DNA from 2 places in the Inquilinus sp. Marseille-Q2685 genome. Region 2 is predicted to be linked to the other one. Evidence: riboswitches for the same ligand, from Rfam matches in the RefSeq annotation. Region 2 holds a riboswitch; the other holds the start of a gene.
What was found. Region 2 has a riboswitch for cobalamin ahead of LG391_RS24560 (GNAT family N-acetyltransferase). Riboswitches for the same ligand answer to the same signal wherever they lie in the genome.

Region 1 (5,745 bases), on a different contig from region 2:
CGCCGGCTCGGCGGCCGGGCCGACGGCCAGGCGCTTCGGCCTGTCGTCGCGCCAGCCGGCGATGCCGCTCCGGCGCAGCGCCGCCAGGAAGCGGTAGACCGTGGCCAGGCTGATCCGCGGGTCCAGCCGGCGCGCCCGGCCCAGGATCTCCTGGGCGTCAAGCGCGCGGTCGGCCTCGGCCAGCACCGCCAGCAGGATGCGGCGCGGCCGGGTCGGCCGCAGCCCGGCGTCGCGCAGCCGGGACAGGGCCAGGGCAGGGAGGGCGGGGCTCATGCCGCCGCCCTCAGCCGCGCCGGATCTCGGCCGCCGCCCGGGCCAGGATCTCGACGATCCGGGTCTCGGCGTCCGCATCCTCGGCCAGCTTCTGCTCGGTCGCCTCGCGCAGGTTGTCTAGCGCCGCGACCACCAGCGACGGCAGCCGGCTCGACCGCTCGCGCTCGCGGTCCCGCTCGCCGCCCATCATCTTGTTGACCCAGGCGATCTTCTCGCCGGCCGCGGCCAGGCGGCCCAGCACGGCGTCGACGATGCCGCGGTTGGCGTCGAGATAGGCGCGGCCCTCGTCGGTGATCCGGTACAGCTTCTTGCTGCCCTCGGCCTCGACCGTGACGTAGCCGGCCTCTTCGAGGTAGGTCAGGGTGGGATAGACGGTGCCGGGGCTCGGGCTGTACCAGCCGCCGGTCTTCTCCTCGATCAGCTTGATGATCTCGTAGCCGTGGCGCGGCTGCTCCTCGATCAGCGCCAGCGCCAGCAGGCGCAGGTCGCCCTGGGCCAGCATCCGGCCGGCGCGCATCAGGTCGCCGCCGCCGCCGAAGCCCCCGAAGCCGCGGCCGCCGAACCCGCCGCCGAAGCCGTGGCCCCACCGGCCGCCGCGGCCTCGGCCGCCGGCCCACATCTCGTCATCACCACAGTGCCCACGATGGTGTCGTCCGAACATCGAACTCGCTCCATTGGTTTCGATATATCGTAAGATATGCCGATCGCCGATCGGTTTCAAGATATATCTTAAGATGTGACGAAGCGATGCGCGACCAGTGCCTTGCCGCACCGCGGTGATCGCCGCGGGTGGGCGCGATGTTTCAGCGACACCTGCCGCTGCATGAGTGAACGCGACGGCCTATTGCGTTAACATGCAATTATGTTCATGATATGTTCCATGAACATGGCGCAGCCCGATACCGCAGCCGACGAGGCCCGCGATCCCGACCGGGAGCGGAACGAGCGGCATGGCCGGATGCTGGCGCGGCTGGGCGAGCTCGCCCTCGGGCTGGCCGAGGCGGTGCAGGGCCAGGCCGTGGTGGCCGCGCGCCGGCCGCCGGAGGACGACGCCGCCGACCGCACCCGCGGGCTCGGCCTGGTGTTCGCCCGCCTGTCCTACGAGGTGCGCCAGACCGTGGCGCTGGAGGCCCGGCTGGCGGCGGACAGTCAGAAGACGGCCGCCGAGCGGGACACCGCCGCGGCGCAGGACCGCTGGCGCCGGCGGCGAAACCTGGTCCGGCGCATCCTGAAGGAGGCGATCGAGGCCGAAGAGGCTGCCGAAGCCGAGGCCTGCGAGCTGGACGTCGCCGAGCAGGACCGGCGCGACGACCTGCTGCACGAGCTGGACCGCCGGCTGCAGGACGAGGCCGCCGAGGACATCGGCGACCTGCCGGTCGGCGAGGTCGTCGCCCGGTTCTGCCGGGAGCTCGACATCGCGCCGGACTGGAGCCGGTGGCAGGCCGAGACCTGGGCGGTCGAGGAGAGCGGGCATCCCCAATCACCCTATGCCCAGCCGCCCTTCGCCCGGCCGCCCGACGCCAGGCCCGAAGAAGCGGACGCCCCGGCGGAACCCGGGCACCCCCGACCTTCGGCCGCCGGACCGCCGCCCGAAAAGCCGGACAGCAGCTGAGCGCTGCCGGGATGCCAGGGCAATCGGGCGAAGGGATTGGGCTATGCCACTGCTGTCATTGCCGGGCTTGACCCACGGGTGTCCGGTTAAGGTTGGTTGACAATCGGAGAGAGAATTTCAGAGCTCAATCCTCTATTTATAGCTGTCATGCCCGGGCTTGACCCGGGCATCCAGGACTGTCGATGCCGTTCCGGGTGGCCCCTGGATCGCCGGGTCAAGCCCGGCGATGACAATAAAAATTGAGTCCACTCCTCTTCCGCATCCCGAAAAGGCTCAGCCGGACAGCCGCGGATCAAGCACGGGCATGACAAGAGGGAGGAATCACTCCTTCATCCGATTGCCCCCACCCGGAACGTCTGCCTCGATTGACCGGCTCTCGGCCGCGCTGATACACATCGCGGCGACGGTTCCCGCATGGGATCAAAAGGGAACACGGTGGCGCCCCCCGATCAGGTGCAAGGGGGCGGAATCCGTGGCTGCCCCCGCAACTGTCAGCGGATCGCCGAGCGTCCCCGTGGCCCCTCGAGGGCCAGGCCACTGCCCGATGCCGGGTGGGAAGGCCGGCGCGAAGCCATGATCCGCGAGCCAGGAGACCTGCCGTCGCCGCGCAATCCGTTTTCCGGGCGGGGTGGCCCGGGCAGGAGGCTTCATGACGGTTTTCCGGTCCTTCCCTTCGCGTGCCCTGGCCCTGGCCGGGCTGGCGCTCCTCGTCCTGTCGCCGGCGGTGCGGGCCGAGCCGACGCAGTACCCGCTGACCATCCGCAACTGCGGCGTCGACGTCACCTTCGCCAAGGCGCCGCGGCGCGCCGTGTCGATCGGGCAGAGCAGCACCGAGATCCTGCTGTCGCTCGGCCTGGCCGACCGCGTCGTCGGCACCGCCGTCTGGTTCGGCCCGGTGCTGAAGGCGTATGAGGCGGCGAACGCGACGATCCCGCGCCTGGCCGATAACGACCCCAGCTTCGAATCCGTGGTCGGGAGGGAGCCGGAGCTGGTGACGGCCCAGTTCGAATGGCATGTCGGGCCGCAGGGCTCGGTCGGCACGCGCGAGCAGTTCGCCGGCCTCGGCATTCCCACCTACATCTCGCCGGCCGATTGCGTCGCGAAGGACAATTCCGGCGGCGGCGACGGCGTGCGCAGGCAGCTCTTCACCATGGACCTCGTCTATCAGGAGATTCGCGACCTGGCGCGGATCTTCGACGTCGCCGATCGGGGCGAGGCGCTGGTCGCCGACCTGCAGCGGCGTGAGGCCGCGGCCATCGCCTCGGTGGCGGGCCGGCAGGCGAGGGGCGTGCCGGTGGTGTTCTGGTTCTCCAGCAAGGAGGTCGCGGGTGAGGCCTTCGTCGCCGGCCGGAACGGCGTGCCGGCCTACATCCTGCAGCAGCTCGGCGCCCGCAACGTCATCACCACGGAGGAGGAGTGGCCGCTGGTGAGCTGGGAGCGCATCGCCGCGGCCGACCCCGCGATCATCGTCCTGGGGCAGATGAGCCGCCGCCGCTACCCGGCCGACGACACCGCGGTGAAGCTCGATTTCCTCACCACCGACCCGGTGACGAGCCGGCTGGAGGCGGTGAGGGACAAGCATTTCGTGGTGATGGACGTGCAGGCGATGCAGCCCTCGATCCGCGCCGTCGACGGCATCGAGGCGCTGGCGAGCGGCATCAAGAGCTTCGGGCTCGGGGGGTGAGAGGCGGGGCCCTCCTCGATGGCGGCTGGGGCGTCCGCGCCCTGCTGGCCGCGCTGTCCCTGGCGGTGCTGGTCGCCGCCATCGCGCTCGCCGTGTCGATCGGCGAGATGCAGGTCCCCCTGGCCACCACGGTCCGGGCGCTGGCCAACCGGCTGCTCGGCGCCGGCTTCGCCGTCAGCCCGATCCAGGAAGGGGTGATCTGGGACTACCGGCTCAGCCGCGCCCTGGTGGCGGCCTGCTGCGGCGCCGCGCTGGCCCTGTCCGGCGCGATCCTGCAGGCGCTGCTGCGCAACCCGCTGGCCGAGCCTTATGTCCTCGGCATCTCCGCCGGGGCGTCGACCGGCGCCGTCGCGGTGCTGATCGCGGGCGTCGGCGGCGGCGCCGTCTCGCTGTCCGGCGGCGCCTTCATCGGCGCCGTCCTCGCCTTCGCCCTGGTGTCGCTGCTGGCGGCCGGGGTGGGCGGCGGCATCGACCGCGTCATCCTGGCCGGTGTCGCCGGGTCGCAGCTGTTCAACGCCGTGACCTCCACCATCGTCACCACCTCGGCCGATGCCGAGCAGGCGCGCGGCGTGATGTTCTGGCTGCTCGGCAGCCTCGGCGGAGTGCGCTGGCCGGATGTCCAGGTCGCGGTCCCGGTCGCGGCGGTCGGCTTCGTCCTGTGCATCCTGCACGCCCGTGCGCTCGACGCCTTCACCTTCGGGGCGGATGCCGCGGCCTCGCTCGGCATCGACGTGACCCGGGTGCGCGTGGTGCTGTTCGCGGCGACCGCGGCGATGACGGCGACCATGGTCAGCATCGTCGGGTCGGTCGGCTTCGTCGGCCTCGTCATCCCGCATGCGGCGCGCTTCCTGGTCGGGCCCGGCCACGCCCGGCTGCTGCCGGCCTCGGCGATGATCGGCGCCATCTTCATGGTGCTGGCCGACATCGTCTCCCGCATCATCATCCCGCAGCAGATCCTGCCGATCGGCGTGGTCACCGCCCTGTTCGGCGCCCCGGCCTTCGCCCTGCTGCTGTATCGGGCGAGGCGGGCGGCATGACCATCTCGACGCATGACGTGCGCTGGGCCGCCGGCGGCCGGATGATCGTCGACGGCGTGACGCTGGAGGCGGCGCCCGGCCGGATGCTGGGCCTCCTCGGTCCGAACGGCGCCGGCAAGTCCACCCTGCTGCGCCTGATCTGCCGGCTGCGGCGGGTGGAGAGCGGCGTGATCACGCTGGGCGGGGCGGATATCGCGGACCTGTCGCGCGCAGCCATCGCCCGCCGCGTCGCGCTGGTCGAGCAGCAGGCGGCGACCGACGCCCGGGTGACGGTGCTCGACGTCGTCCGGCTCGGCCGCACGCCGCATCGCGGGCCCCTGTCGCCCTGGACCGCGCAGGACGACGCGGCGGTGGAGGAGGCGCTGCGCCGGGTCGGGCTCGAGGGCAAGCGCGGCCAGCCCTGGCACACCTTGTCGGGCGGGGAGCGGCAGCGGGTGCAGATCGCCCGCGCCCTGGCCCAGACCCCGACCGAGCTGCTGCTGGACGAGCCCACCAACCATCTCGACGTGCAGCACCAGCTCGAGATCCTGGCCCTGGTCGGCCGGCTGCCGGCGACCAGCATCGTCGCCCTGCACGACCTCAACCTGGCCGCCATGTTCTGCGATGCCGTGGCGCTGCTGCGGGAGGGGCGGGTGGTCTGCGCCGGCGCGCCGGGGGGGATCCTGACCGAGGCGCGGATCCGCGAGGGGTTCGGCGGGCGCGCCCATGTCGAGCGGTCGCCGCATCACGGCCGGCCGCATATCCACTATCTGCCGGGATAGCGGAAAGCGGCTTCGGGCTTGACATCCGGCGGGAAATCGCGTTTCTCACCGCTTCCATTCCTGGGAACGCGGGTCCGGTGCGTGAGCCGGCGCCCCGCCTTGCCTTTGGCAGGGCCTACCGGGACAACATGAGAGAAGGACCGCGCGCGTGAGCAAGCGCCAGAATTCGAAGCACAAGATCGACCGCCGCCTTGGCGTCAACCTCTGGGGCCGTCCGAAGAGCCCGCTGAACAACCGCGAATACGGCCCGGGCCAGCACGGCCAGCGGCGCAAGAAGCCGACCGATTTCGGCACCCAGCTGATGTCCAAGCAGAAGCTGAAGGGCTACTACGGCAACATCGGCGAGAAGCAGTTCCGCCGCCTGTTCGACGAGGCCGT
Region 2 (5,745 bases):
CTGCCGCGCGCCCGCTGGCCGGAGCATCGCCTGGCGGCCGGCGACCGGGTCGAGATCGTCCGCCCGTTCCAGGGCGGCTGAGGAGAGTACCGAGATGCAGGACCCCTTCATCATCGCCGGCGTGGCGCTGCGCTCGCGCCTGTTCATCGGCACCGCCGGCTATCCGAACCGCCAGGTGATGCTCGATTCGATCGAGGCCTCGGGGGCCGAGGTCGTCACCGCCTCGATCCGCCGGATCAGCCTGGAAGGCTATGCCGAGAGCCTGGTCGACCTGGTCGGCGACCGCTGGCGCCTCTTGCCCAACACCGCCGGCTGCATGACCAAGCGGGATGCGATCCTGACGGCGCAGCTGGCGCGCGAGGCGCTGGGCACCAATTGGCTGAAGCTGGAACTGATCGGCGACCGCGAGACCCAGTACCCGGACGTCGCCCAGCTGGTCGAGGCGGCGGAGGAGCTGGTGCGCGACGGCTTCGTGGTGCTGCCCTACTGCAACGACGACCTCGTCACCTGCATGCGCCTGGCCGATGCCGGCTGCGCCGCGGTGATGCCGCTCGGCTCGCCGATCGGCTCCGGCCTCGGCATCTCCAACCCGCATGCGATCGAGATGATCTGCAGCCGGATCCAGGTGCCGGTGGTGCTGGATGCCGGCATCGGCACCGCCTCGGACGCGGCGCTGGCGATGGAGCTCGGCTGCTCCGCCGTGCTGCTGTCGACCGCCGTGGCGAAGGCGCGCGACCCGGTGCGCATGGCCCGGGCCATGGCCGCGGGGGTCGAAGGCGGGCGGCTGGCCTCTCTGGCCGGCCGGATCCCGAAGCGCCGCCTGGCCGACCCCTCCAGCCCGCAGCTCGGCCTGATCGGGACGTGATGGGCTCATGACCGGGCTGCCGTCGCCGCCGCTGCTGCTGATCACCGATCGGCGCCAGGCGGCACGGCCGCTGGCCGGCGTGGTGGCGGATGCGCTGGTCGCCGGCTGCCGCTGGGTCAGCCTGCGCGAGAAGGACCTGTCGGCGACAGAGCGCTTCGCCCTGCTGCATCGGCTGCGGGCCCTGGCCCGGCCGGTCGGCGCAGTCGTGACCGTCCATGCCGATCCCGACGCGGCCGCCGAGGCCGACGGGCTGCACCTCGCCGCCGGCGGCGACCCCGCCGCGGCCCGGCGGCGGCTCGGTCCCTCCGCCCTGATCGGCGCCTCCTGCCATTCGGGCGACGAGGTCGACGCCGCGGTCGCGGCCGGGGCCGACTACGTCACCCTCGGACCCCTGGCGCCGACCGCGAGCAAGCCGGGTTACGAACCCATCCTGTCCCTGGCGGAAGCCGGCGTCGTCGCGCGCCGCCATCCCGGCCGGGTGATCGCCCTCGGCGGGGTCGAGCCAGGGCTGGTGCCGGGGCTCATGGCCGTCGGCTTCGCCGGAGTCGCGGTGATGGGCGGGGTGATGCGGGCGGGTGATCCCACCGTCGCGATCCGTGCCCATCTCGCGGCGCTCCGCGGCGGCCTGGCCTGACCGCCTGTCGGGAGGCCTGCCCGCCATGCTATAGGTCGGGGCCGGATGAGTATCCCGACTCCATGAAGCTGCGGCCGCTGCGCGTCCTGGAATTCCTCCTGATCACGGTCCCGGGGCTGATCGGGCTGGTCCTCGCCCTGCGCGCCGCCATTCCGCTGATGGAGCTCGTCCAGGCCGAGCTGGCCCGGACGCCGGAGGCGCAGGAGGTCGAGGCCGCGCTGACCGCCTGGACCCGGGCCGGGACCTCGCCGGAACAGATCGATGCCGGGCTCGCCACGGCCTTCGCCGAGGACGACATCGACGGGGCCGCAGTCTGGCTGAAGGTGGCCGGGATGACGGGATACCCGGTCAGGCCGGAATGGCGGGAGCGGTACGAGGACGAGACCTCCACGACCAGCAGCGCGGCCCGGGCTGCCCGGCAGGCGGTTGCCGGCGCCGTGACAGGGGAGGGCCACGGCCTCTCCGGCCTGGCCGGCGCCTTCGCCGCCGACATGACCTTCGTCGGCGACCTGCGCGACATCGGCCGCGAGCTCTGGCATTTCGGCGGCGGCGACCCGGTGGACGAGCTGGCGCTGGGCCTGTCGGGCATCGGGCTGACCCTGACCGCGGCGACCTGGGGCTCCGGCGGGGCCGCGGCCCTGCCGCGCGGCGCGGTGTCGGTGTTCAAGATCGCGCGGCGGACGGGCCGGCTGTCGGCGCGCTTCGCCGAGCGCCTCGGCCGGATGGTGGCCGACGTGGTCGATTTCCCGGCGCTGCGCCGGCAGGTGCGGGAGGCCGGCTGGCAGGACACGGTGATGCGGCCCGGCGCGGTCTTCGCCGCCGCGATCCGCCGCGACCGCCTGGACGGGCTGGACGAGGCCGTCGGCGCCGCGGGCAGGGTGGCCGACCGGGTCGGCCCGGCGCAGTCGGTCGAGCTGCTGCGCTATGTCGACGACGTGCCGGACCTGCGCCGCATCGACGCGGTGTCGGCGGTGATGGGCGACCGCACCCTGGCCGTGTTCAAGGTGCTGAAACGCGGCGCGCTGACCACGGTGAAGGCGACGATCCGCTGGTCCCGGCGGCTGGCCGACCTCACCGCCACCGTGCTGTTCGGCGCGATCGGGTTCGTCTTCGCCCTGGTGTACTGGCTGCGGCTGCTGCTGCTCGGCCTGATCACCGGCGTGTGGTGGGCGTGCCGGGCCGCCTGCCTTGCCGCCCGTTGAGCGGTCAGCCGTCCAGCAGGTCGCGCGAGAGGATGCCGGCGAAGCTGGTCTCGGCCGGGCCGGTCATCAGCACATGGCCGTCGCTCTCGCGCCATTCGATCAAGAGCGTGCCGCCGTCCAGCTCGACCCAGGCGGTGCGCTCGGCCAGGCCGCGGCGCACCGCGGCCACGGCGGCGGCGCAGGCGCCGCTGCCGCAGGCCTGGGTGACGCCGACGCCGCGCTCCCACACCCGGTAGCGCAGCCGGTCGCGGGCCAGCATCTGGACCACGCCGATATTGGCGCGCTCGGGGAACAGCGGGTCGTGCTCCAGCACCGGCCCGACGCCGTCGATCTGCACCTTCTCGGCATCCGGCACGAAGAACACGGCGTGCGGGTTGCCCATGGACACGCCGACCCCGTCCGACAGCGCGCCGGAGGACACCGGCAGGTGCAGCGTGTCGGCCTCATGCGCCAGCGGGATGTCCTGCCAGCCCAGCCGGGCCGGGCCCATGTCGACCGTGACGCCGCCCTGGGGGGCGCCGCGGCATTCCAGCAGGCCGCCGCGGGTCTCGATCACGGCCTTGTCCACACCGCTGTCGGCCATGACCAGGGCGGCGACACAGCGCGTGCCGTTGCCGCAGGCGCCCGATTCGGTGCCGTCGGCATTGAGGATGCGCATGAACACGTCGGCGCCCGCGGTCTGCGCCGGCTCGATCACCAGCAGTTGGTCGAAGCCGACGCCGCGGTGCCGGTCGGCGATGCGGCGCGCCTGGTCGGGATGGATCGCGATCGGCCGCTCGCGTGCGTCCAGCACGACGAAGTCGTTGCCCAGCCCGTGCATCTTCCAGAACGGCAGGCCGTCCATTGCCCGCTCCCAAGGTCTCTCCCGCTCTCATATGGCATCAACCGGCCTCCGGACGCGAGGGCGGAGCCCTGCGTGATCGACAGGGCGAGGGCCGGCGGCTAGCATGGCGGCCGACGGTGCCCCGGGGAACCGGGGTGAAAAGGGAAGCCGGTGAGCCTGTCGGGCAAGGCCGGCGCTGCCCCCGCAACTGTAGGCGGCGAGCCCGCGCCCGAAGCCACCGGCTGACCCCGGGAAGGGGGCGTGCGGCGACGACCCGCGAGCCAGGAGACCTGCCGTCGAGAGTATGCGTGTGACGGGGCGGGGTGTCCCCGGGCGGCGCGTCGGGCGGCACCTGTCCGGCCGGCCTCCTCCCGCGACCCCTCGCCGAAGGCGGGAGATGCTGTGGTGTCCGATCTGACCGTGCGGCCGCTGGTGGCCGCGGATGTGCCGATGCTGCTCGACATGCTGCGCGAGCTGGCGGCGTTCGCCGGCGATGCGGCGGCGATGACGGCGCAGCGCGCCGACCTCGACGAGGCGCTGGCCGAGGCGCCGCCGCGCTTCCGCGGCCTGATCGCCGAGGACGGCAGCGGCGTGGTCGGCTACGTCACCTACACCATCGACTATTCGGTCTGGACCGGGGGCGACTTCATCCGGGTCGACGACGTCTATGTCCGCGAGCGGGCGCGCGGCCGCGGCGTCGCCCGGCAGCTGATGCGGGCCCTGGCCGATATCGGCGTGTCGCAGGCGATGCGGGTGCGCTGGGAGATGGCGTCGGACAATGCCGGGGCCCGCCGGCTCTACGACGGCATCGGCGCGGCGCCGCAGGACAAGACGATCTGGCGCTGGCCGGTGGCCGCCATGGAGTCCTTCCTGAACCGAACCGAGCCGCCGCCGGCCTCGGGCGGCGACGCCGTCCCCTCCGAATCCGGCCGCGGTCTGCCGGGCGAGGACGGCTTTATCCTGGTGCTGCGCCGGGAGAAGGACTGACCGTCGGCGGGGCCGCATTGACTCCGCGGCCCCGCCCGTCTAGAAGACCCGGCGCTGCGGGATGGGCCCGCAGCGAGACCCCACGGGGTGCCGCCAGTCCGCGAGTGTCGCGCACTGGCGCTTTTCCGTTTGGGGTCGCGCAATTCGAAGGGCGATCATGTTCGAAGGTCTGAGCGGCCGTCTCGGCGACATCTTCGACCGGCTTCGCAAGCGCGGCGCGCTGACGGAGGCCGATGTCGGCGCCGCCATGCGCGAGGTGCGCGTGGCGCTGCTCGAGGCCGATGTCGCCCTGCCGGTGGTCAAGGACTTCATCGACAAGGCGCGTGAGCGGGCGGTGGGCGCGGAGGTGCTGCGCTCGGTCACCCCCGGCCAGCAGGTCATCAAGATCGTCCATGACTGCCTGGTCGAGATGCTGGGCGGCACCGCGGGCGAGGCGCCCGACCTCAACGCCGCCACCCCGATCAACCTGATCGCCGTGCCGCCGGTGCCGGTGCTGATGGTGGGATTGCAGGGCTCGGGCAAGACCACCACCACCGGCAAGATCGCGCTGCGCCTGAAGAGGCGGGACAACAAGAAGGTCCTGATGGCGTCGCTCGACACGCGGCGCCCGGCGGCGCAGGAGCAGCTGAAGATCCTGGGCGAGCAGATCGGCGTCACCACCCTGCCGATCATCCCGGGGCAGGAGCCGCTGGCCATCGCCCGCCGCGCCATGGAGCGCGGCCGGCTCGAAGGCTTCGACGTCGTCATGCTCGACACCGCCGGCCGCCTCGCCATCGACGAGGAGCTGATGGCCGAGGTGGTGGCGATCCGCGACGCCACCAAGCCCACCGAGACCCTGCTGGTGGCCGACGCCATGACCGGCCAGGACGCGGTCAACGTCGCCCGCACCTTCCATGAGCGGGTCGGCGTCACCGGCATCGTCCTGACCCGTGTCGACGGCGACAGCCGCGGCGGCGCCGCCCTGTCGATGCGCGCCGTCACCGGCCAGCCGATCAAGCTGATCGGCATGGGCGAGAAGATGGATGCGCTGGAGCTGTTCCATCCCGACCGCATCGCCAACCGCATCCTCGGCATGGGCGACGTCGTCAGCCTGGTCGAGCGCGCGGCGCAGACGATCGAGAAGGAGGACGCCGAGAAGCTCGCGGCCAAGATCCAGAAGGGCGAGTTCGACCTGGAGGACTTGGCCTCGCAGCTGCGCCAGATGCGCAAGATGGGCGGTCTGCAGGGGCTGATG

Region 1: it holds a riboswitch for cobalamin, as region 2 does, so the genes downstream of both, LG391_RS14110 (ABC transporter substrate-binding protein) here and LG391_RS24560 (GNAT family N-acetyltransferase) in region 2, are expected to answer to the same signal.

Annotation. Positions count from the first base shown of each region.
Region 1 is NZ_CAKAKL010000002.1:1,044,273-1,050,017, reverse strand. Features, by position in the region: gene LG391_RS14125 (Fur family transcriptional regulator) at 1-273, opposite strand, end outside; gene LG391_RS14120 (PadR family transcriptional regulator) at 284-934, opposite strand; gene LG391_RS14115 (hypothetical protein) at 1,154-1,885, shown strand; cobalamin riboswitch at 2,273-2,502, shown strand; gene LG391_RS14110 (ABC transporter substrate-binding protein) at 2,535-3,569, shown strand; gene LG391_RS14105 (iron ABC transporter permease) at 3,566-4,606, shown strand; gene LG391_RS14100 (ABC transporter ATP-binding protein) at 4,603-5,367, shown strand; gene rpsD (30S ribosomal protein S4) at 5,516-5,745, shown strand, end outside.
Region 2 is NZ_CAKAKL010000006.1:136,059-141,803, reverse strand. Features, by position in the region: gene thiS (sulfur carrier protein ThiS) at 1-81, shown strand, start outside; gene LG391_RS24580 (thiazole synthase) at 95-865, shown strand; gene LG391_RS24575 (thiamine phosphate synthase) at 873-1,499, shown strand; gene LG391_RS24570 (hypothetical protein) at 1,562-2,701, shown strand; gene dapF (diaminopimelate epimerase) at 2,706-3,545, opposite strand; cobalamin riboswitch at 3,643-3,837, shown strand; gene LG391_RS24560 (GNAT family N-acetyltransferase) at 3,930-4,511, shown strand; gene ffh (signal recognition particle protein) at 4,669-5,745, shown strand, end outside.